DNA from 3 places in the Streptomyces sp. NPDC051555 genome. Region 1 is predicted to be linked to each of the others. Evidence: riboswitches for the same ligand, from Rfam matches in the RefSeq annotation. Region 1 holds a riboswitch; each other region holds the start of a gene.

Evidence for each region. Region 1 has a riboswitch for cobalamin ahead of ACIBEA_RS00795 (ribonucleoside triphosphate reductase). Riboswitches for the same ligand answer to the same signal wherever they lie in the genome.
Region 2: linked by a shared signal. The riboswitch ahead of ACIBEA_RS04735 (CoA-acylating methylmalonate-semialdehyde dehydrogenase) and the one ahead of ACIBEA_RS00795 (ribonucleoside triphosphate reductase) in region 1 are both predicted to bind cobalamin.
Region 3: linked by a shared signal. The riboswitch ahead of ACIBEA_RS03945 (prenyltransferase/squalene oxidase repeat-containing protein) and the one ahead of ACIBEA_RS00795 (ribonucleoside triphosphate reductase) in region 1 are both predicted to bind cobalamin.

Annotation. Positions count from the first base shown of each region.
Region 1 is NZ_JBITDP010000001.1:166,011-172,841, reverse strand. Features, by position in the region: gene ACIBEA_RS00800 (anaerobic ribonucleoside-triphosphate reductase activating protein) at 1-354, opposite strand, end outside; gene ACIBEA_RS00795 (ribonucleoside triphosphate reductase) at 351-2,198, opposite strand; cobalamin riboswitch at 2,227-2,410, opposite strand; gene ACIBEA_RS00790 (glycoside hydrolase family 71 protein) at 2,519-4,207, opposite strand; gene ACIBEA_RS00785 (hypothetical protein) at 4,646-4,969, shown strand; gene ACIBEA_RS00780 (DUF6585 family protein) at 5,150-5,851, shown strand; gene ACIBEA_RS00775 (GNAT family N-acetyltransferase) at 5,814-6,380, opposite strand; gene ACIBEA_RS00770 (NADP-dependent isocitrate dehydrogenase) at 6,506-6,831, opposite strand, start outside.
Region 2 is NZ_JBITDP010000002.1:22,978-29,808, forward strand. Features, by position in the region: gene aceB (malate synthase A) at 1-263, opposite strand, end outside; gene aceA (isocitrate lyase) at 391-1,728, opposite strand; gene ACIBEA_RS04730 (short-chain fatty acyl-CoA regulator family protein) at 2,051-3,457, shown strand; cobalamin riboswitch at 3,595-3,781, shown strand; gene ACIBEA_RS04735 (CoA-acylating methylmalonate-semialdehyde dehydrogenase) at 3,991-5,490, shown strand; gene ACIBEA_RS04740 (acyl-CoA dehydrogenase family protein) at 5,495-6,640, shown strand; gene ACIBEA_RS04745 (enoyl-CoA hydratase/isomerase family protein) at 6,637-6,831, shown strand, end outside.
Region 3 is NZ_JBITDP010000001.1:936,212-943,042, forward strand. Features, by position in the region: gene ACIBEA_RS03945 (prenyltransferase/squalene oxidase repeat-containing protein) at 1-2,375, opposite strand, end outside; cobalamin riboswitch at 2,485-2,623, opposite strand; cobalamin riboswitch at 2,741-2,816, shown strand; gene ACIBEA_RS03950 (hypothetical protein) at 2,959-4,371, shown strand; gene ACIBEA_RS03955 (agmatine deiminase family protein) at 4,427-5,590, opposite strand; gene ACIBEA_RS03960 (cytochrome P450) at 6,074-6,831, shown strand, end outside.

The DNA of each region.
Region 1 (6,831 bases):
CCAGTCCAACAGGCCCTCGTCGAGCAGCCGGGCGAAGCGGCGCGGGAAGGCCCCGCCGGTGTGCAGGCCCACCTGGTGGCCCAGCGCGCGGGCCTCCCGGATCGCCTCGGCAAGGTCGCGCTGGAGCAGGGGTTCGCCACCGGAGAAGACCACGCCGTCGAGCAGACCGGTGCGCCGCGCGAGGTGGCGCAGCACCTCCTCCCAGCTCACGGCGGCGGGTGCGAGCGGGGAGAGCAGGTCGGGGTTGTGGCAGTACCCGCACCGCCAGGGGCAGCCCTGGCAGAAGACGGTGCTGGTCAGCTTGCCCGGCCAGTCGCAGGTGGACAGTCGCGACCAGCCACCGATCCGGATCACGCCCCGGCTCCCGCTCCCGCGCCTGCGCCCGCGTCCGCATCCGCATCCGCATCCGCATCGGGCGCTCCCTCGACGTGCCGGAAGTGGACGCGCTCGGCGTGCTCGCCCTTCTTGCCGATGTTGAAGGAGGACACCGGCCGGTGGTAGCCCATGACCCGCGTCCACACCTCGCAATCGGCTCCGCACCGCGGGCAGTTCGGCTGCTCGCCCGCGAGGTATCCGTGGTCGGGGCAGATCGAGAAGGTCGGGGTGACCGTGAGGTAGGGCAGCCGGAACCGCTCCAGGGAGCGGCGCACCAGGGACCGGCAGGCCTCGGCGGTGGGGATCCGCTCCGACAGGTAGAGGTGCAGGACCGTGCCGCCGGTGTACTTGGCCTGGAGTTCGTCCTGCCGCTCCAGCGCCTCGAAGGGGTCGTCGGTCCAACCAACCGGCAGTTGCGAGGAGTTGGTGTAGTAGGGGTTGGCGTCCGTGCCCGCCTGGAGGATGTCGGGGTAGCGCCGCCGGTCCTCCTTGGCGAAGCGGTACGTCGTCCCTTCGGCCGGGGTGGCCTCCAGGTTGTAGAGGTTCCCGGTGCGCTCCTGGAACTCCACCATGCGGGCGCGGACGCGGTCCAACAGGCGGACGGCCAGCGCGTGCCCGGCCTCGGTGGTGATGTCGTCCGCGTCCCCGGAGAAGTTGCGGATCATCTCGTTGATCCCGTTGACCCCGATGGTCGAGAAGTGGTTGCGCAGGGTGCCCAAGTAGCGCTTGGTGTAAGGGAACAGCCCGCCGTCGATCAGGTCCTGGACGGTGATCCGCTTCAGCTCCAGGCTGTCCTTGGCCAGCTCGCACAGCCGGTCCACGGCCGCCATCAGGGCGTCCTCGTCGCCCGCGTGGACGTGGCCGAGGCGGGCGCAGTTGAGCGTGACCACGCCGAGGGAGCCGGTCTGTTCGGCGCTGCCGAAGAGACCGTTGCCGCGCTTGAGCAGTTCGGTGAGGTCGAGCTGGAGGCGGCAGCACATGGAGCGGATCATGTTCGGGGACAGCTCGGAGTTGATGAAGTTCTGGAAGTACGGGAGCCCGTACTTCGCGGTCATCGCGAAGAGCCGCTCGGCGTTCTCGCTCTCCCAGGGGAAGTCCCGGGTGATGTTGTAGGTCGGGATCGGGAAGGTGAAGACCCGGCCGGTGGCGTCCCCCTCCGTCATGACCTCGATGTAGGCCCGGTTGATCAGGTCCATCTCGATCTGGAGCTCGCCGTAGGTGAAGTCCACCTCGGCGCCGCCGATCACGGGGACCTGCTCCCGCAGGTCCTCGGGGCAGGTCCAGTCGAAGGTGAGGTTGGTGAAGGGGGTCTGGGTGCCCCAGCGCGAGGGCACGTTCAGGTTGTGCACCAGCTCCTGGACGCACTGCCTGACCTGGGCGTACGTCATCGCGTCGAGGCGGACGTAGGGGGCGAGGCAGGTGTCGAAGGAGGAGAAGGCCTGGGCGCCCGCCCACTCGTTCTGGAGGGTGCCGAGGAAGTTGACGATCTGGCCGACGGCCGAGGACAGGTGCCGGGGCGGGCCGGAGTCGATCTGGCCGGGGACCCCGTTGAACCCCTCGGTCAGCAGGGTGCGCAGGGACCAGCCCGCGCAGTAGCCGGAGAGCATGTCCAGGTCGTGGATGTGGAAGTCGCCCTCGCGGTGGGCGCCGGCGATCTCGGCCGGGTAGACGCGCTCCAGCCAGTAGTTCGCCGTCACCTTGCCCGCCGCGTTCAGGATCAGCCCGCCGAGCGAGTAGCCCTGGTTGGCGTTGGCGTTGACCCGCCAGTCCCGGCGTTCCAGGTATTCGGTCACGGTCTCTACGGCGTCGATGGCAGCAGTCACGGCAGCCCTCCCACGAGGCTCGGCACGGAAGTGTGGTTCGTTCGCCGGCAGGTGTCGGACTCGCGCGGCGCCCCGTCCCCGTCGGGGGAAGGGCGTGCGCTCACCGTTGCGGGGCAGTCCCGGATTCGCATCGGGTTCCCTGTTGCCTCGGTCGGGGCGGACATGAGCGAGCATGAGCGTGGCCCCGCCGAACCGGCAGGGCCAACACTACATATGGATACGACCGCCCAGTGCGACCACTACATATTGGGTGACCTTCGCCCTGGGAGAGGGTCCCAAAGTCCCTCCCGCCCGCCGGCCGCTCTCCCGCGCCGGCGCCGCTACGACGCGCGACCGCTGGTGGCCCCGTAGTACTGGAGGTCCTGGACCGCGACCTCGCGGTCCACCGGGTACGGCAGCTCGACCGCGGTCGAGGTGGCCCCGTCGCGGACCGCGCGGGCGGAGCTGGTGCCGGAGCGCAGCTCCAGCAGGTGCGACCGGACCCCGGCGGGGGCCTCGTAGGCGTCCGCGTCCCCGCCGGTCGCGGTACGGACGGTGGCCGGCGCGGTCAGGAAGCTGAGCACCTCCACCGCGTCCCGGGGCGCGGCGCTGCCCTTGCGCAAGGACATCACCAGGGACTGGGTCCCGGTCGGGTCGGCCGCGGCGAACTGGGTGCGCGAGGTCAGGTAGAGCGTGTCCCGGACGATCTCCGGCCAGGCGCCCGTCTTGAACCGGGTCAGGTAGTAGGAGGAGATGTCCAGGTAGGTGTGGCCGTTGTGCAGGGAGGGGGCGAACTGGCTGCCCTCCGAGTAGTCGTTCCAGGTGGTCAGCTGCACCCAGTCGGCGCCGTCGTCGATGGCGTGCGTCCAGGTGGAGCGCAGGGTGGCGGTGTTCCCCGCCTCGTCGTAGATCCCCTGGTTGGGGCGGGCGTCCTGGACGGAGACCGGTTGCATCCAGATCTTGCCCGCCTCGTGCGCGCGCCGGACGTCGCCGGCCGCGCCGTCCTGGCCGACGTAACTGCGGCTGCCCCACTCGGAGAACCCGTAGCTGATGGGCGCGAACCGCGCGCCGTGCGCGCCGAAGTCGAGGAAGAGCGGGACGAACGCGGTGCGGATGCCGTGCTTCGACTTCAGCAGGTCCAGTACCCGGGTCCACCAGGCGACGTCCTTCTCCTCCGCCTTGAACGGGGAGACGACCAGCCGTCCGTCGCCGAGCCGGTGCGCGGCGGGCGCCTTGCCGAGCGCGGCGAGCGCGGCCGCGAGCACGGCCGGGTCGTCCGTCGTGAGGGAGGTCATGTCCGGCATCAGCATGACCTTGAAGTCGGGATCGACCGAACGGGCGGCCTCCATCAGGAGGTTGGCGCGGTCCCAGTTGGGGCCGGAGAGGGAGAGCAGGTCGAGGGTGAAGCCGTCGATCCCGGCTGCGCGGGCCGTGCGCACCTCCTGACGGAGGTTGGCCAGCTCCCAGTTGCCCTGTTGGGGCGTTACGGGCAGCGGTCGGTCGCGCAGCAGCCCGCCGTAGCGCTCGTGCTTGCCGCTCTCCCCCGCCGGGGCGAGGTAGTTGCGGGTGTAGTAGTCGCCGTCCGCGCTCGCGTTGTCGAGGGAGAGCGGGTAGGGGGTGAAGTAGTGGGCGAAGACCAGCCTCTTGCCGGCGCGCAGCGCGGTGGCGTCGGGCAGGTCGAAGGGCAGGGCGCCGGCGGGCCGCCCGCCGCCGCCCGCCGCGCCCCCGGCGTCGCCGGCGCCCGCGCTCCCCGACGCGGCGGGGTCCGGGCTCGCGTCGGGGGCGCCGCTCCCGGGGGCGCCGGGGGAGCGGCCGTGGTCGCCGGGTCCGGTGGACCAGGGCGCGCCGATGTCGGGCGCCGAGCGGTCCGGGCGGGGTCCGGCGGAGAAGGGGTCCCAGGCGATGCCCGTCGCGGCGAACACCCCGACGAGGAGGAAGCCCGAGACGAGCGCGGCCAGCAGCATCCGGCCGCCGCGCAGGCCCGGGCGACGGCGGTGCGATAAGGGCCGGCCCTGTCGCTGCGCACTCATCCTGGTCCCCTTCCGGAACGTGCCCGTGTCCGGGGCTGCACAGCAGTAGAGCCGATTCCCGACATCCGGACAACCGTTCCCCCTCCGGTCGGACCGGTCGCGTACGTCAGGGGAACCACGCCGACTACGCAGAGCGTCTCGACGGCCGGGGGACGGTCAACACCCTGTACGGAATGCGAAATTCCCCTGGCCTTACGGCACAACTGGCGCATAATCGACCGCACGCGGCTCGAATCAACCCTGGCGCCGCGCTGGGCCACGCATGCAATGGGGGGCATCGTGCCGATGGGGGATCCGAACGGGAGACAGGAACGGCAACCGGGGTGCACGGGGACGCTGCCGGCGACCTCCGCCGAGTTGTCCCGGCTGCTCACCGCCGTCCGGCGGGGGCGGGTGCTGACGGTGACGGGAGGGTTCGGCGCCCCACGGAGCCTGCTGGTGCGGGAGATGGCACGGCGCCTGACCTCGAACTTCTGCGACGGGGTGGCCGTCGTCACCCTCGAATACGCCTGCGGGGTCCGCGAATTGGTGGGTGTGCTGGGCACCGTACCGGGGATCCCCTACCTGCCGCGCGGGTCGGCCAACGCCGCCTCGTGGCTCGCGGAGCGGGACATGCTGCTCGTCCTGGACGGCTCCGACCGACTCACTCCCGAGGCCCTGAACTGGCTCCGGGCCCTCCTCGCCCGCGCTCCGGGGCTGCGGATCCTGGCCGCCGGGCGCTACCCGCTCGCCCTGGAGCAGGAGCGGGTCCACCGCCTCTGATCCGATTCCCTCCCCGGGGTGAGCCGGATGGCTCCACACTGGTCCCCCGATCGCCGATCGGCGTACATCGAGGGGGATGTGATGAGTGATCAGGACGTACCGGCAGCCTTAGGCCGGCACGAGAGGACCTTCGCGGCGGGTTCGGGCAGCGGACCCTCCAGGGCGCGCCGGCGCAGGTCCGTGAACCTCAGCGTGGGCACGGTGGTGTTCTTCTTCGCGATGGTCAGTCTGGGCATGCTCGCGGCGGGCAAACCGCTCGTCGTCTCGCTCCTGCCCCTGGTCCTCGGTGGGGCGGCGTTCCTGTGGATCTGGCGCCACAGCATGTGGACCATCGACATCGAACCGTACGACGAGGTCGAGTTGTACGAGAACGGGCTGCTCGGGCGGGCGGGCCGCAAGCAGCGGGCCCTGCTCTGGAGCGAGGTCTCCTCGTACGAGGTCGGTCTCTACCAACCGCCGCTGAAGGTCACCGCGGACGGTGTGGAGCCCACCCGGTCGCACGGCACGAAGGTGCACTTCTCCCGGGACGGCGACGGCGACTTCGAGGTGATGCTCAGCGGCATCGCGGAGGGCGACGCGCTCATGGCCGAGGTGTCCCCCCGGATCATGGCGCACCTGCTGCCCGCCGCCCTGGAGACGGTCCGCTCCGGCCGGGCGATGGAGTTCGGGCCGCTCTCGGTCGATGCCACCGGCATCCACCGGGGCGCCCGCACGGTCACCTGGGACGACTTCGACGCCTTCGTGGAGAACCCGGGGTCGAGGGTGGCCGTGCGGGACGTCAACGGGAAGGAGTCGCTCCACAGCAAGGCGAGCGAACTGCCGAACCAGGCGGTCCTGCACGCACTCATCCAGCGTTTGCAGGCGGAGCGCTCGGCAGGTTGAACCCGGGCCATTCCTCGGCGAGCAGGCCGAGGATCACCTCGTCGATGAAGGCGCCGTTCGCCCAGCCGGACCGGCGCAGGGTGCCTTCGAGGGTGAAGCCCGCCGCTTCGGCGGCGCCGATCATCGCGGCGTTGTCGGCGAGGGTCTCCAGCTGGAGGCGGTTGAATCCGCGCACGGTGAATCCGTAGTGGCACAGGAGCAGGACCGTCTCCAGCCCCAACCCGCGCCCGCGGCTGCCGGGGCGCAGCGACAGACCGAGGTGCGCGAAGCGGTTGTGCGTGTCGATGCCCCAGAGCAGCGCCTCGCCCGCGAGCTCCCCGGTGGCCAGCTCCACCACCGAGAAGCAGGCGGACTTCTCCGAGGGCCCCGCGGGTTCGTACGGTGAGTGCCCGCCGGCGACGGGCAGGGGGCTCCAGGGCCGGGAGTCGGCCCGGGAGTGCATGGGCACGTCGTCGTACAGCTCGGCGTGCAGGACGGCCACGTCATCGGGGTGTCGGGCGCGCAGCCCGACCAGGTGTCCATTGATCACCCGGTATTACTAGCCGCCACGGGTCGGGGCACACAACCGGATTACGTCCGCACGCACGACCGCCCCGGCCGGAGGGTTCCGGGCCGGGGCGGAGCGTCGCATGCCCGGGCGGGCGCGCGGTGGGATCAGCCCAGGAGCGCGAGCGCCTGGTTCAGCGTCTCGGACGGACGCATGACGGCCGTGGCCTTGGCGACGTCGGGCTGGAAGTAGCCGCCGATGTCGGCCGGGGAGCCCTGGACCGCGATCAGCTCGGCGACGATGGTCGCCTCCTGCTCACCGAGGGTCTTCGCGAGGGCCTCGAAGGAGGCCGCCAGCTCGGTGTCCTCGGTCTGGCGGGCCAGCTCCTGCGCCCAGTACAGGGCGAGGTAGAAGTGGCTGCCGCGGTTGTCGATGCCGCCGAGGCGACGGCTCGGCGACTTGTCCTCGTCCAGGAACGTGCCGGTGGCGCGGT
Region 2 (6,831 bases), on a different contig from region 1:
GTCAGACCGGGCGCGGGGGGCGCGACCCGCCAGTCGGGGTCGGCGCGGACGGCCGAGGTGGCGCGGGAGAAGTCCAGCGGGGTGCCGGCGGCCAGGTTGGCCGAGCGGCGCTCGCGCTCCTTGAAGAGCCTGAGCCGCCGGTCCGCGAAGGCCTCGTCGAGCCGGGCGAGGAAGTCGAGCGCCTCGGGCGTCAGGATCTCGTCGTGGCGCTCGCCCGGAGCCGCGAGGACCTCGACGCGGCGCGTGATCGCGTGGACGGACATACGGGTCTCCTCAAGGAGGGAAGGGCAGCGGAGGAAGAGGGGAAGGGGGAGGTCCCGGGGCTCCGGTCCGGGGCCCCGGGGGCAGTGCGGTGCGGTGCCGTGTCGTGCGCTGCGGTCGGTGCGGGGTCTAGTGGAACTGCTCTTCCTCGGTGGAGCCCGCGAGCGCGGTGGTCGAGGAGGCCGGGTTGACGGCGGTGGAGACCAGGTCGAAGTAGCCCGTGCCGACCTCGCGCTGGTGCTTGACGGCGGTGAACCCCTGCGCCTGGGCGGCGAACTCGCGCTCCTGGAGGTCGACGTACGCGGTCATGCCGTGGTCGGCGTAACCGCGGGCGAGGTCGAACATGCCGTGGTTGAGCGAGTGGAAGCCGGCCAGGGTGATGAACTGGAAGCGGTAGCCCATCGCGCCCAGTTCCCGCTGGAACTTGGCGATCTGGTCGTCGTCCAGCGCCGCCTTCCAGTTGAAGGACGGCGAGCAGTTGTAGGCCAGCATCTGGTCCGGGTACCGCGCGTGGATCGCCTCGGCGAACTCGCGGGCCTGCGCCAGGTCCGGGGTGCCCGTCTCCACCCAGATCAGGTCCGCGTACGGGGCGTAGGCGAGGCCGCGGGAGATGACCGGGGCCATGCCGCCCCGGACGTGGTAGAAGCCCTCGGCGGTGCGCTCGCCCGTGCAGAACTCGGCGTCGCGCTCGTCGACGTCGCTGGTCAGCAGGGTGGCCGCGAGGGCGTCGGTACGGGCGATGATCAGGGTCGGGGTGTCCGCGATGTCGGCGGCCAGGCGGGCCGCGTTCAAGGTGCGCACGTGCTGGGCGGTGGGGACGAGCACCTTGCCGCCGAGGTGGCCGCACTTCTTCTCGGAGGCCAACTGGTCCTCGTAGTGGATGCCCGCCGCGCCCGCCGCGATCATGGCCTTGGTCAGCTCGAAGGCGTTGAGGGGGCCGCCGAAGCCGGCTTCGGCGTCCGCCACGATCGGGGCCAGCCAGTCGGTGGTGTCCGTACCGCCCTCGGCGGTCGCGATCTGGTCGGCGCGCAGCAGGGCGTTGTTGATCCGACGGACCACCTGCGGAACCGAGTTGACCGGGTACAGGCTCTGGTCGGGGTAGGTGTGGCCGGCCTGGTTGGCGTCGGCCGCGACCTGCCAGCCCGACAGGTAGATCGCCTGGAGTCCGGCCCGCACCTGCTGGACGGCCTGGCCGCCGGTGAGGGCGCCCAGGGCGTGGATGTAGTCCTGCTCGTGCAGCTGGCGCCACAACCGCTCGGCGCCGCGCCGGGCCAGGGTGTGCTCCTCGCGGACACTGCCGGAGAGGCGGACGACGTCCTCGGCGGAGTAGGTCCGCTCGATGCCCGCCCAGCGGGGGTCGCCGGCCCACCGCTGCTCCAGTTCCCGGGCCGCCGCCGTCGTCGTTCCCGCCTGAGCCCGAGCCTGAGCCGGAATCTGGTCTTGAGCCTGAGCCTGAGCCTGCTGCATGGCCATGGCCGTCTCCCCTGAGTCACGTCAAAAAGTGGACATGTGAAATGTGCGAATGAGACATCTACGAGTCACCGGGTGACACTCGGTGCACCCTGCACACCGTGCTGCGCGGTCCGCGCTCCGCGCCCGCCGGACGCTTCAGCGGGCTTTCCTGGCCGCAGTCCGACTCTGACAGTGGCACCGAGTGCCATCAACCGTGGCCGCATGCCACGTTCTGCGCATCTTCTTCGCCGTGATTGCCAAGCTTGCGAAGGGTGCACGGTCCGCCTTCGCGCCTACACTCACTTCCCTACTCACTGGTAGGCGGTACGGGGGCACTATGGGCAAGACCTATGCGGGGGCGCGGCTGCGGCGGCTGCGCGAGGAGCGGCGGCTCAGCCAGGCCGAGCTGGCGCGCCGGCTGGAGATCTCCCCCAGCTACCTGAACCAGATGGAGCACGACTCGCGCCCGCTCACGGTGCCCGTGCTGCTCCGGCTCACGGAGGCGTTCGGCGTCGATCCCGGCTTCTTCGCGGAACGGGACGGCGCGCGCACGGTCGCGGACCTGCGCGAGGCCCTGGCCGACGACATCACGGCCGCCCGGGTCTCCGCTTCCGAACTGGCCGAGCTGGTCCAGCGGTTGCCGACCGTCGCAGGGGTCCTGCTCGACCTGGGGCGGCGCAACGTCGCCCTGACGGAGCGGCTCTCGGACGCCGCGGACGGCAGGGCCGGGGGGACCGTCGGTGGACCCCGGGCGCCGCACGAGGAGATCCGCGAGTTCTTCTACCGCCGCCAGAACTACCTCCACGCCACCGATCTCGCGGCCGAGGAGCTGGCGGGCGCGATCGGCATCCGCCCCGGCGGCGTGCTGCCCGCCCTCGCGGACCGGCTGGCCGAACGGCACGGCGTACGCCTGGCCCCGGACGCCGACCGGCTGCACCGCTACGACCCCGCGCGGCGGACCCTGCACCTGTCGCCGCGACTGCTCCCCGGCCAACAGGCGTTCCGCATGGCCACCCAACTCGCGCTCCTCGAACACGGAGCGGGCCTGTCCGCCCTCGCCTCGGAGGACTTCGAGGAGGGCTCGGCCGCCTGGTCGCTGGCCCGCATCGGCATCGCGAACTACTTCGCCGCGGCGCTGGTGCTCCCGTACGGGGCCTTCCACACGGCGGCCGAGGAGGAGCGCTACGACATCGAGAAGCTCACCGTGCACTTCGGCCTGGGCTACGAGACGGTCTGCCACCGCCTCAGCACCCTCCAGCGGCCGCGCCTGCGGGGCGTCCCGTTCTCCTTCGTCCGCGTCGACCGGGCCGGGAACATGTCCAAGCGGCAGTCCGCCACCGGATTCCACTTCTCCCGGGCGGGCGGCACCTGCCCGCTGTGGAACGTCTACGAGGCCTTCGCCGCCCCCGGCCGCATCCACGTCCAGATCGCCGCCATGCCCGACGGCGCGCGCCACCTGTGGACCGCCCGGGCCGTCACCCGGCACCGCGGTGGTTGGGGCGAGCCCGGCAAGACCTTCGCGATCGGCCTCGGGTGCGAGATCCGGCACGCCTCCCGCCTGGTCTACTCCGACGGGCTCGACCTCGCCAACGCCTCGGCCGCCACGCCGATCGGCATGGGCTGTCGCCTCTGCGAACGCCTCGAATGCCCCCAGCGCGCCGCTCCCCCGCTCGGCCGCACGCTCGCGGTCGACGAGAACAGCAGCACCTTCGTGCCCTATCCGGTCGTCGCCGAAGACGATTGAGCCGGGCCGGCCGTCTGCACCTGTCCGGTCCGGTCCGGCCGGCCGGACCGGACAGGTGCGGGCGGCGGAGGTGCAGGGCGGCGAAGGTGGGGGCGGCGAAGGTGGGGGCGGCGAAGGTGGGGTGGACTTACTAGGACGTCCAACTATATGTTCGTGGCACAAGGTCCGCGGTGCAGGGAAGCCGGTGTGAATCCGGCACGGTCCCGCCACTGTGACCGGGGAGTGTGCTGCCCTCCACACGCCACTGACGGCTTCACGTCGGTAGGGCGGACGGCACGCGGTGATCCGGGAGTCAGGTTACCGGCCGCGGAACGTTCCGTGTTGTCCACGAGGATGGAGCAGACACGCATGGCACCGGTCCGTACCCACGACCCTGGTGATCCGGCGGAGCGAGCGGCGACCCCCGCGCTCTAGCTCTTCGGCTGCCCCCGGCAGCCCTGTCCCACGGCACCCCACGCGACGGACCCGACCCGGGTCCGGTTGCCGGTGCGCCGTGCCGTCCCCGGATCCTCACCTGACGAGAGCAGGCTCCCATGGTCCGCGAACTCACCCATTTCATCGGCGGAAAGCACACCACCGGTACGTCCGGCCTCTTCGCCGACGTCCACGACCCCAACACCGGCGCCGTCCAGGCCCGGGTCCCGCTCGCCGGGCGCGCCGACACCGAGGCCGCCATCACCGACGCCGAGGCGGCGCAGCGCGAGTGGGGCGAGTGGAACCCGCAGCGCCGCGCCCGCGTCCTGCTGCGCTTCCTGCAACTCATCGAGGGCGAAAGGGAGTCACTGGCGCGACTGCTGTCGGCCGAACACGGCAAGACCGTCGCCGACGCGCACGGCGACATCCAACGCGGCCTGGAGGTGGTCGAGTTCGCGGCCGGTATCCCCCACCTCCTCAAGGGCGAGTTCACCGACAACGCCGGGACCGGCATCGACGTGCACTCCCTGCGCTCACCGCTCGGCGTCGTCGCGGGCATCACCCCCTTCAACTTCCCCGCGATGATCCCGCTGTGGAAGGCCGCCCCCGCGCTCGCCTGCGGCAACGCCTTCATCCTCAAGCCCTCCGAGCGGGACCCTTCCGTACCCCTGCGCCTCGCCGAACTGTTCCTCGAAGCGGGGCTGCCGCCCGGCGTGTTCAACGTGGTCAACGGTGGCAAGGAGGCGGTCGACACGCTCCTGACGGACCCCCGGGTACAGGCGCTCGGCTTCGTCGGCTCCACGCCGATCGCCGCGCACATCTATGCCACCGCCGCCGCCCACGGCAAGCGCGCCCAGTGCTTCGGCGGCGCCAAGAACCACATGGTCGTGATGCCGGACGCCGATCTCGACCAGGTCATCGACGCCCTGATCGGAGCGGGCTACGGCTCGGCCGGCGAGCGCTGCATGGCCATCGCCGTCGCCGTCCCCGTCGGCGAGGAGACCGCCGACGCGCTGGTCACCCGTCTGAAGGAGCGCATCGCCACCCTGCGGATCGGCCGCTCCGACGACGCCACCGCCGACTTCGGCCCGCTGGTCAGCCGGGACGCGCTGGACCGGGTCCGGCGCTACGTCGACATCGGGGTCAACGAGGGCGCCGAACTCGTCGTCGACGGACGCGGGTTCACCCTGCCCGGGCACGAGAACGGCTTCTTCGCGGGGGCCTCCCTCTTCGACCGCGTTACCCCGCGCATGCGGATCTACCGCGAGGAGATCTTCGGTCCGGTGCTGTGCGTCGCCCGTGCGGCGGACTACGAGGAGGCGCTGCGGCTGCCCACCGAGCACCCGTACGGCAACGGCGTCGCCATCTTCACCCGCGACGGCGACACCGCCCGCGACTTCACCCGCCGCGTCGGCGCGGGCATGGTCGGCGTCAACGTGCCCATCCCCGTCCCCGTCGCTTACCACACCTTCGGCGGCTGGAAGCGGTCCGGCTTCGGCGACCTCAACCAGCACGGCCCCGACTCGATCCGCTTCTACACCCGTACCAAGACCGTCACCTCGCGCTGGCCCTCCGGGGCCAAGGAGGGCGCGAGCTTCACCATCCCGACGATGGGCTGAGCCGGTGACCACCACACTGACCCCCGATCAGCTCGCCCTGGCCGAGGTCACGCTCGACTTCGCGCAGGAGCAGCTCGGTCCGTACGCCGTCGGCTGGGACCAGGACAAGCACTTCCCGGTGGACGTGCTCCGCAAGGCGGCCGACCTCGGACTCGGCGGCGTCTACGTCGGCGAGGCACACGGCGGTTCGGGGCTGAGCCGCGCCGACGGCGTCCTCGTCTTCGAGGCCCTCGCCACCGGGTGCCCCTCCATCGCCGGGTACCTGTCCATCCACAACATGGTCGGCTGGATGATCGACCGCTACGGCGACGCCGTCCAGCGCGACCGGTGGCTCCCCGCGCTGTGCTCGGCCCGGTCCCTCGGCAGCTACTGCCTGACCGAACCGGGCGCCGGGTCGGACGCCGCCGCGCTGCGCACCCGGGCCGAACGGGTGGGCGACGACTACGTCCTGAGCGGGGTCAAGCAGTTCATCTCGGGCGCCGGCGCCGCCGAGGTGTACGTCGTCATGGCGCGCACCGGTGGTGAGGGTTCGGGCGGGATCTCCGCCTTCGTGGTCGAACGCGGCGACCCCGGCCTCTCCTTCGGCCCCAACGAGCGCAAGATGGGCTGGAACGCCCAGCCCACGCGGCAGGTGGTCCTCGACGCCGTCCGCGTTCCCGCCGACCGTCGGCTCGGCGCCGAGGGCGACGGTTTCCGCATCGCCATGAACGGCCTGAACGGCGGCCGCCTGGGCATCGCCGCCTGCTCGCTGGGCGGTGCGCAGAGCGCACTGGACCGCAGCCTGGCGTACCTGGCCGACCGCGAGGCCTTCGGGGCACGGCTGTTGGACGCGCAGGCGCTGCAGTTCCGGCTCGCCGACATGGCCACCGAGCTGGCCGCGGCCCGCGCGCTGGTCCGCCAGGCCGCCGCCTCGCTGGACCAGGGCGACCCGTTGGCCCCGCAACTGTGCGCGATGGCCAAGCGGTTCGCGACCGACACCGGATACTCCGTCGTCGACCGGGCCCTGCAACTGCACGGCGGGTACGGCTACCTCAGCGAGTACGGCATCGAGAAGATCCTCCGCGACCTGCGGGTGCACCAGATCCTGGAAGGAACGAACGAGGTCATGCGCATCATCGTCGCCCGGGGACTCACGGAGGCCCTGCGATGAGCCCCACCGCCGCCGAAGGCGCCGACCACGTCCTCCTGCACACCGAGGGACGGGTCGGGTACGTGACCTTGAACCGCCCCCGGGCGCTGAACGCGCTCACCCACGCCATGGCCCTGCGCATCGACGCGGTACTGACCGCGTGGGAGCACGATCCGGCCGTCGAGGCCGTCGTCCTGCGCGGCGCCGGCGAG
Region 3 (6,831 bases), 770 kb from region 1:
CGGGCCTTCGCGATGCGGTCGGTGTACTTCGCCGCGTCCAGGGACATGCCCTGCACGGCGAGTGCCGCGGAGTTGACGGAGTTCCCGGACGCACCGGGGAAGCCGCCGTCGTCCTTCTGCTGGGCGGCCAGCCAGGCGATCGCCTTGTCGACGGCCGTCTGCGAGCCGGCGTCCGGGAGCAGGTCGAGGGCCATGGCGGCCATCGCGGTGGAGTCCACCTCGTCCTGGCTGGGCTCGCCGATGAGGCTGGGCCACGCCCCCGAGGGGCTCTGGAGGCCCTTGAGGAAGGCGACGGGCTCGGCCGCGGCGGCGCCCTCGCCGGCGCGGACCTGGGCGATGACGCCGAGGGACTGGGAGAAGACCGAGGTGGCGTAGGTGTAGTTGCCCTTCGCCGCGCACTGCTGGGGCGTCTCGCTCTTGGCCGGGCAGATCCCCTTGGCGAGCGCGCCGATCAGGTCCTGGCCGCCGAAGTGGCGGGGGTCACGGCCGACGGCCTCGGCGAGGAGGGCCGCCTTGCCGAGGGAGCCGCCGCCCGCGTACGTGGTGCCGATGAGCGTCCAGTCGTTGACGGTGCGGCCCGTGCCGTCCTTGCCGCCCTTGTCGAGGAAGTCGACGATGTTGCGCAGGGTGGTGTTGTCCCGGCCGGTCGCGGCGAGCGCGTAGGCGCCGTCGATGGTCAGGCCGTAGTCGGCGAAGCCGGTGCCCGCGCCGCTCTCGTAGTACCGGCCCTGGACCAGCCGGCTGCGGTCGGCGAGGTACGCCGTGCCCTTGCCCAGGTCCGGGCCGTCACCGGCCGGCGGGGTGGTGGTGGGCGGGGTGGTCGGCGTCGGGTCGGCCGGCTCGGTGGTCAGCAGGACCAGGTCGCTCTTGGCACCCGCGACGGCGGCCGGGGCGGTGGCGAACATCCGGGAGTCGGTGTCGTTCTCGTCGAAGCCGAAACCGCCCGCGGGGAGGAACTGCCGCTTGGAGAGCCAGGAGAGACCGGCGTCCGCGAAGGCGTCGTCGCCGAGGGCGCGCAGCGCCTGGGCGGCCCAGGCGGTGGCGGCCGGGCTGCCGGTGGTCTCGTAGGGGGCCGAGGGCCAAGCACCGGTGGGCAGTTGGGACTTCTTGAGGCTGCCCCGGGCCTGCTGCACGATCGCGCCGTACCCGCCGGCGCGCTGGAGGGCCAAGGTGATCAGGCCGGTGGCGATCGGGTCGCTGTCGCACCAGCCGCCGGAGCGGATGAGGACGCCGCTGAAGCCGCCGTCCTCGCACTGGAGGCCGACCAGCCGGTGCACGGCGGCGGCGGGCGGGGTGACCCCGCCGCCGAGCAGCGCGATGACGGCCATGGCCTGTGCGTCGGACTGGCCGGTCGTGCGGAAGTCGCCCTTGGTGAGACAGCCGTCGACGGGGTCGCCGTCACCGATGTCCCGCGGGCACACGTACGTCAGGAGGTCGCCCAGCAGGTCGTGCCCGCCGAAGGCGCGCGGGTCCTTGCCCGTGGCCTCGGCGACGAGCGCGAGGCGCGCGGCGGCGGTCGCGTCGGGGATCCCGCCCTTGCCCGCCGGGTAGGCGTAGGCATCGGTCTGCGCGGGTGTGGCCAGGAAGTCGGCCGCCTTCTTCGCCGCCGGGCTCTTGCGGTCCGCGGCGGTCAGCGCGAACACGGCTTCCGTGGTGAGGAAGTGGTTCGGGGCCGTCGCCCCGTCGTCGACGACCCGTTCCCCGTCCGTCAGCTTCCCGGTGATCCAGCGCAGGGCGGCCGGTACGTCGACCGCCCCCGCGGGCACGGTGGGCGGAGCCGTGGGCACGGCCGGGTCGGGGGTGACGACACCGCCCGCCCGGACGTCGTCGGGGGAGAAGGCGGGCTTGCCGGAGGTGCCGCCGATGGAGGTGGCGCCGTACACCCAGGCGTCCACGTCGCCGGGCTTCGGGTTCCGGGCCATGGCGCCCAGCGGGCTGTAGGTCCAGTTGCGCTGCCCGGGCGAGGCGATCCAGTAGGACCAGTACGCGGTGGCCTGCGGGGTGACGGTGCAGGGCTCCTTGTCCGGAGTCGGGTACTGCGTACCGGAGTCGAAGGACCCGTTGCCGATGCGGCAGACGAAGGCGGGGCCGTCGTGGACGGTTCCGGTGGTCGTGAACCCGGCGGTGTGCAGCAGCTCGTACCCCGTCGTCGGGGTCGTGTCGCAGCCGCGCCGGACCTTGCCGCCGAAGGGGCCGAAGTCCACCGCCACGATGGCGCCGGTGGTGGCCGTGCACTGCTCGATCGGGTCGGCGTGGGCGACCGGGGGAGGAGTGAGGAAGGCCACTGCCGCACCGAGCGTCAGGAAGGACGCGGTGACGAGCGAGAGGAACCGCCGTCTCGGCCGCGTCCGTTGCGCCTGCTGTTCGGTCCCCACCGCGGCCCTCGTCTCTGCCGGGCGGCTGCGTGCGTGGCGATCCGCCCCCACACGGCCCTCGGGCCACGGGGGAGCTGTTACGACCACGCCGTAGTCCGCGACGGCGCTCTTCGTGCTGTGTTTCGGCCCCAGGCATTCCGACTCGCCCGGGTCGAACCGGGCCTACGGTTGCGGGTCAGCGCCGGAATTCGACCGGCTTCCCCTGGAGCTGAGCAGTTATCAGCCGGAGTGCAACACGGATTGCGTGGAGGCGTCAAGGTGGCCTGCGTCTCAGGCGACGTCCCCACGGCACGGGCCGGTCCGCCCGCGGGCCGGACGGCTGGCGGTGGCTTGATCACTCGGGTAGCGTCCAGGGCTGCCACATGGGGGAACCCGGTGAGAATCCGGGGCTGACGCGCAACGGTGTGGGACGGCGGGGGCCGTTCCGGAGCCCGAATGCCCATACGGCGATGCAGCAACAGGTAGCCGTACCACGCGTTCCGGACGGCGGCTCTCCGGCCCGTGCCCCAGCCGTGTCCCTACGACGGTGACGTGAGGCCCGAGCGGTGAGCGGCCGGCGTCCGCCGATTTCCAGGAGCAGGCCATGTCCCGTCCCCGTACCTCCCGCCGCCTCGCGCTCGCGGTCCCCGCCGCGCTCGGCGCGCTCGTCCTCACCGCGCTGCCCGCCTCGGCGACCTCCTCGCCGGCGCAGATCGCGACCTCCAAGACCAACGGCGTCGCCTACCTCAAGTCCCTCCAGGCGGCGGACGGTTCCTACGCCGGCTCGGGCCTGTCCAACGAGTGGGCCTTCAGCACCTTCGCCGCCACGGGCACCGCGGTCGTCGACGTCTACCCGGGCGGCGACACGACGAAGAACGCGCGCACGGTCTACCGCAACCTGCTGTCGACGTCGGGGTGGCCACAGGCCGCCCCGGTGGTCACCGACTACGAGCGCGGCGCCCTCAACGCCTACGCCGCCGGCATCGACCCGGCCCGGGTCTCCGCCTCGCGCAACCTCGTCGCGAACATCTACTCCTACTGGCAGACGGCGGAGGCCGGTTACTTCGGCCCTTCCGGAAACTTCAACGGCACGGTCTTCGCCGCGCTCTCCCTGCGCGGTGCCAAGGCCCAGAGCGGCGCCGACCGCATCCCGCAGGCGCTGACCGACTCGATGGTCACCCGCATCCGGGCCAACCAGCACGCGGACGGCGGCTGGACGTACCAGAAGGGCGAGGGCAACCCCACCGTCCTCAACTCCGCGAGCGACGTCGACATGACCGGCTCGGCCATGGCCGCGCTCTGCGTCTCCGGCGTCCCGAACACCGACACCGGCGTCGTGAAGGCGAAGAACTTCCTCAAGAGCACGCTCGTTTCCGGCAGCGGTGCCTTCAACTCCCTCTATGGGGTCAACACCAGCTCGAACGGCTGGGGCGTCGCGGGCCTGAACGCCTGCGGATTCAACCCGCAGACCGGAGACTTCCTCACCGGCAGCGGCAAGACCCCCGTGGACTTCCTGATCGCCAACCAGTACAACCCGGCGGGCGGTTTCAAGTACAAGCCCTCCGACACGGCCCCCACCGCCTACGCCTCGATCGACGCGCTGCGCGCCGTCGCGGGCGGCGGCTTCACCACGGCCCCGCCCGTCCCGCTCACCCCCGGGGCCCCGCAGTGGGTGGCCCAGTCCGCCTTCACGGCCGGGACCGCCACCAAGCTGGCGCTCACCGTCGACGACGGCGCGGGCAACCTCAAGGTCTGCTCGGTCGCCTTCACCCCGACCGCGGCGACCACCACCCTCGGCGACGTCCTGACCGCGGCGACCACCGGCGCCACCCCCTCGGGCTGCGTCACGAGCGTGACCCCCGCCTCGGGCACCGGTACGATCACGGCCGTCAACGGCAAGGCCAACAGCGGCGGGAACACCTGGAAGATCAGCGTCGACGGCTCCGCCTTCGCCGGGGCCCTGCGCGAGACGGTCATCAACGTGGGCGACACCATCGCCCTGCGCTGGGGCGCCTGATCCCGTCCCGGGTACGGGCCCCCGCACGCGGGGGCCCGTACCCGGTCGCTCCCGTCTATGCGGCGGGCTTGCCGGGCTGGTCGTGGGTGGAGCAGTGGATGCCGCCGCCGCCCGAGGCGATCGTGTCGATCGAGACCGGTACGACGTCCCGCTGGGGGAAGTGCTCCCGCAGGATCCCCCGGGCACGGTCGTCCGCCTTGGCGTCCCCGAACTTGGGCATGAAGACGGCGTCGTTGGCGACGTAGAAGTTGGCGTAGGTGGAGACGAAGTCGTCGCCCTCGCCCCTGATCCGGTTCAGGTCGGGCTGCGGGAGGTCGACGATCTCGAAGCGCCGGCCGCGGGCGTCCGTCGTCTTCGACAGGACGGACCGGGCCTGGTCGGCGGAGCGCGACCAGGAGTCCGGCGGGGTGCTGGGGTGGGCGCGGTCCAGCAGCACCACGCCCGGAGCGGTGAAGCGCACCAGGCTGTCCACATGGGCGTCGGTGATGTCCTCGCCGCGCACGCCGGCGAGCCAGACCACCTTCTCGACGCCCAGGGTCTGCTTGAGTTCCGCCTCCAGGGCGTCCCGGCTCTTGCCCCGGTTGCGGTTGTCGTTGACGATCGAGCTCTCGGTGATCAGCAGGGTGCCCTGGCCGTCGGTCTCGACGGAGCCGCCCTCGGCGACGAAGGGGGCCTGGACCCGGGGGATCCCGTACTTCTGGAGCACGGCGCGGCCGACCGCCCCGTCGTTCTTGTGCTCCTGCTTGTTGCCCCAGCCGTTGAAGTTGAAGTCGACGCCGATGACCTTGCCGCCCTCCTCGACGAAGACGGGCACGGTGTCGCGCGCCCACAGGTCGTCGACCGGCAGCGGGATGACCTCGACCCGGGCGCCGCAGGCGCGCTGGGCGGCGTCCACCTGATCCGGGCGGGCCATCATGACGACCGCCTCGTAGTCGCCGACGGCCCGGGCGATCCGGGCGATGTCCTCGCGGACGTAGCGCAGGTCCTGCTTCCAGACCGAGCTGAGCGCCGGCCAGGCCATGAAGGTGCGGGTGTGGCTCTCCCACTCGGCGCCCAGGCGGCGCTTGCCGTTGCCCGAGGCGGTCAGGGACGGCGCGGCGAGGGCTTCTGCCCGGGCTCCGGTCGTGGCGGGCCCGCAGGCCGCGGAGCCCAGCACGACGGCGCCGATTCCGGTGAGGGTGCGAAGGACGGTCCGTCGGGTGGGGGGCGGGAAGGACACGGGAGACTCCGATCGTGGGCTGGCGGCAGGTGCATCCGGCCTGGGCGGGAGCGCGGTATGACGTAGACGGACAAACCGGTCTCTACGTACAAGGGTGCGCGCTCCGCGCCGCAACGGCCGCTCGGTACGGAGAGTGATGCGACCACGTGCTGTCACTCTGGCACTGACTGAACATTCAGTCAACCCGGTGCTTCCGTCGAGGAGCGTCGCCGGGCGGTCCGCAGTGCCTTCAGGCGGCTCGTGGTGGCGCGCGGCTGCCTGCGGGGTCGGCCCGAACCCTTGCGCCGGGCCGCCCCTCGCCACCAACCGTCCTTCGCGCCCCTCGCGTCGCCCCCCGTCACGGGGTGCCTGGGATCCCCGAGGAACGGGCGTCGAAGCCCTGGTGGGCGCGCGCGGTCTGGTGTTTCCTGGATGACGCTCAGTGACCGGACGCCGCTCACCTCTCCGACACGCAGTCGACCGTCAAGCCGATGGGGGAGACCCATGACCGCCGCGCACGATGCCCCGGACATCCTGTCGCCGCAGTTCGCCGAGGATCCGTACCCGACCTACCGCGTCCTGCGCGAGAGCGCGCCGCTCGTCTGGCACGAGGCGACGCAGAGCTTCCTCGTCTCGCGCTACGAGGACGTGGCACGGGTCTTCAAGGACAAGGAGTCGCGCTTCACCACGGACAACTACGCTTGGCAGGCCGAGCCCGTGCACGGCAAGACGATCCTCCAGATGAGTGGTCGCGAGCACGCCACCCGGCGCGCGCTGGTGGCCCCGGCCTTCCGCGGGGGCGAGCTCCGCGAGAAGGTCGTGCCGATCATCGACCGCAACGCCCGCGAGCTGATCGACGCCTTCCGCGGCGCCGGGACGGTCGACCTGGTGAGCGCCTTCGCCTCCCGCTTCCCCATCTCGGTCATCGGCGACATGTTCGGGCTGGACCGCTCCGGTCAGGAGCGCATCGCCGGCTGGTACCGCGCCTTCGTCGCCTTCACCGGCAACCTCTCCGGTGAACCCGAGTGCGCCGCGGCCGGGGCGCGGGCCCAGGAGGCGTTCGCCGCGTACATGCTCCCGGTGATACGGGACCGGCGGGAGCGCCCCGGCGACGACCTGCTGTCCGGGCTCTGCGCCGCCCGGGTCGACGGCGTGGCCATGAGCGACGAGGACATCAAGGCCTTCTGCAGCCTGCTGCTCACCGCGGGCGCCGAGACCACCGACAAGGCCGTCGCGGCCCTCTTCGCGAACCTGCTGGCCGA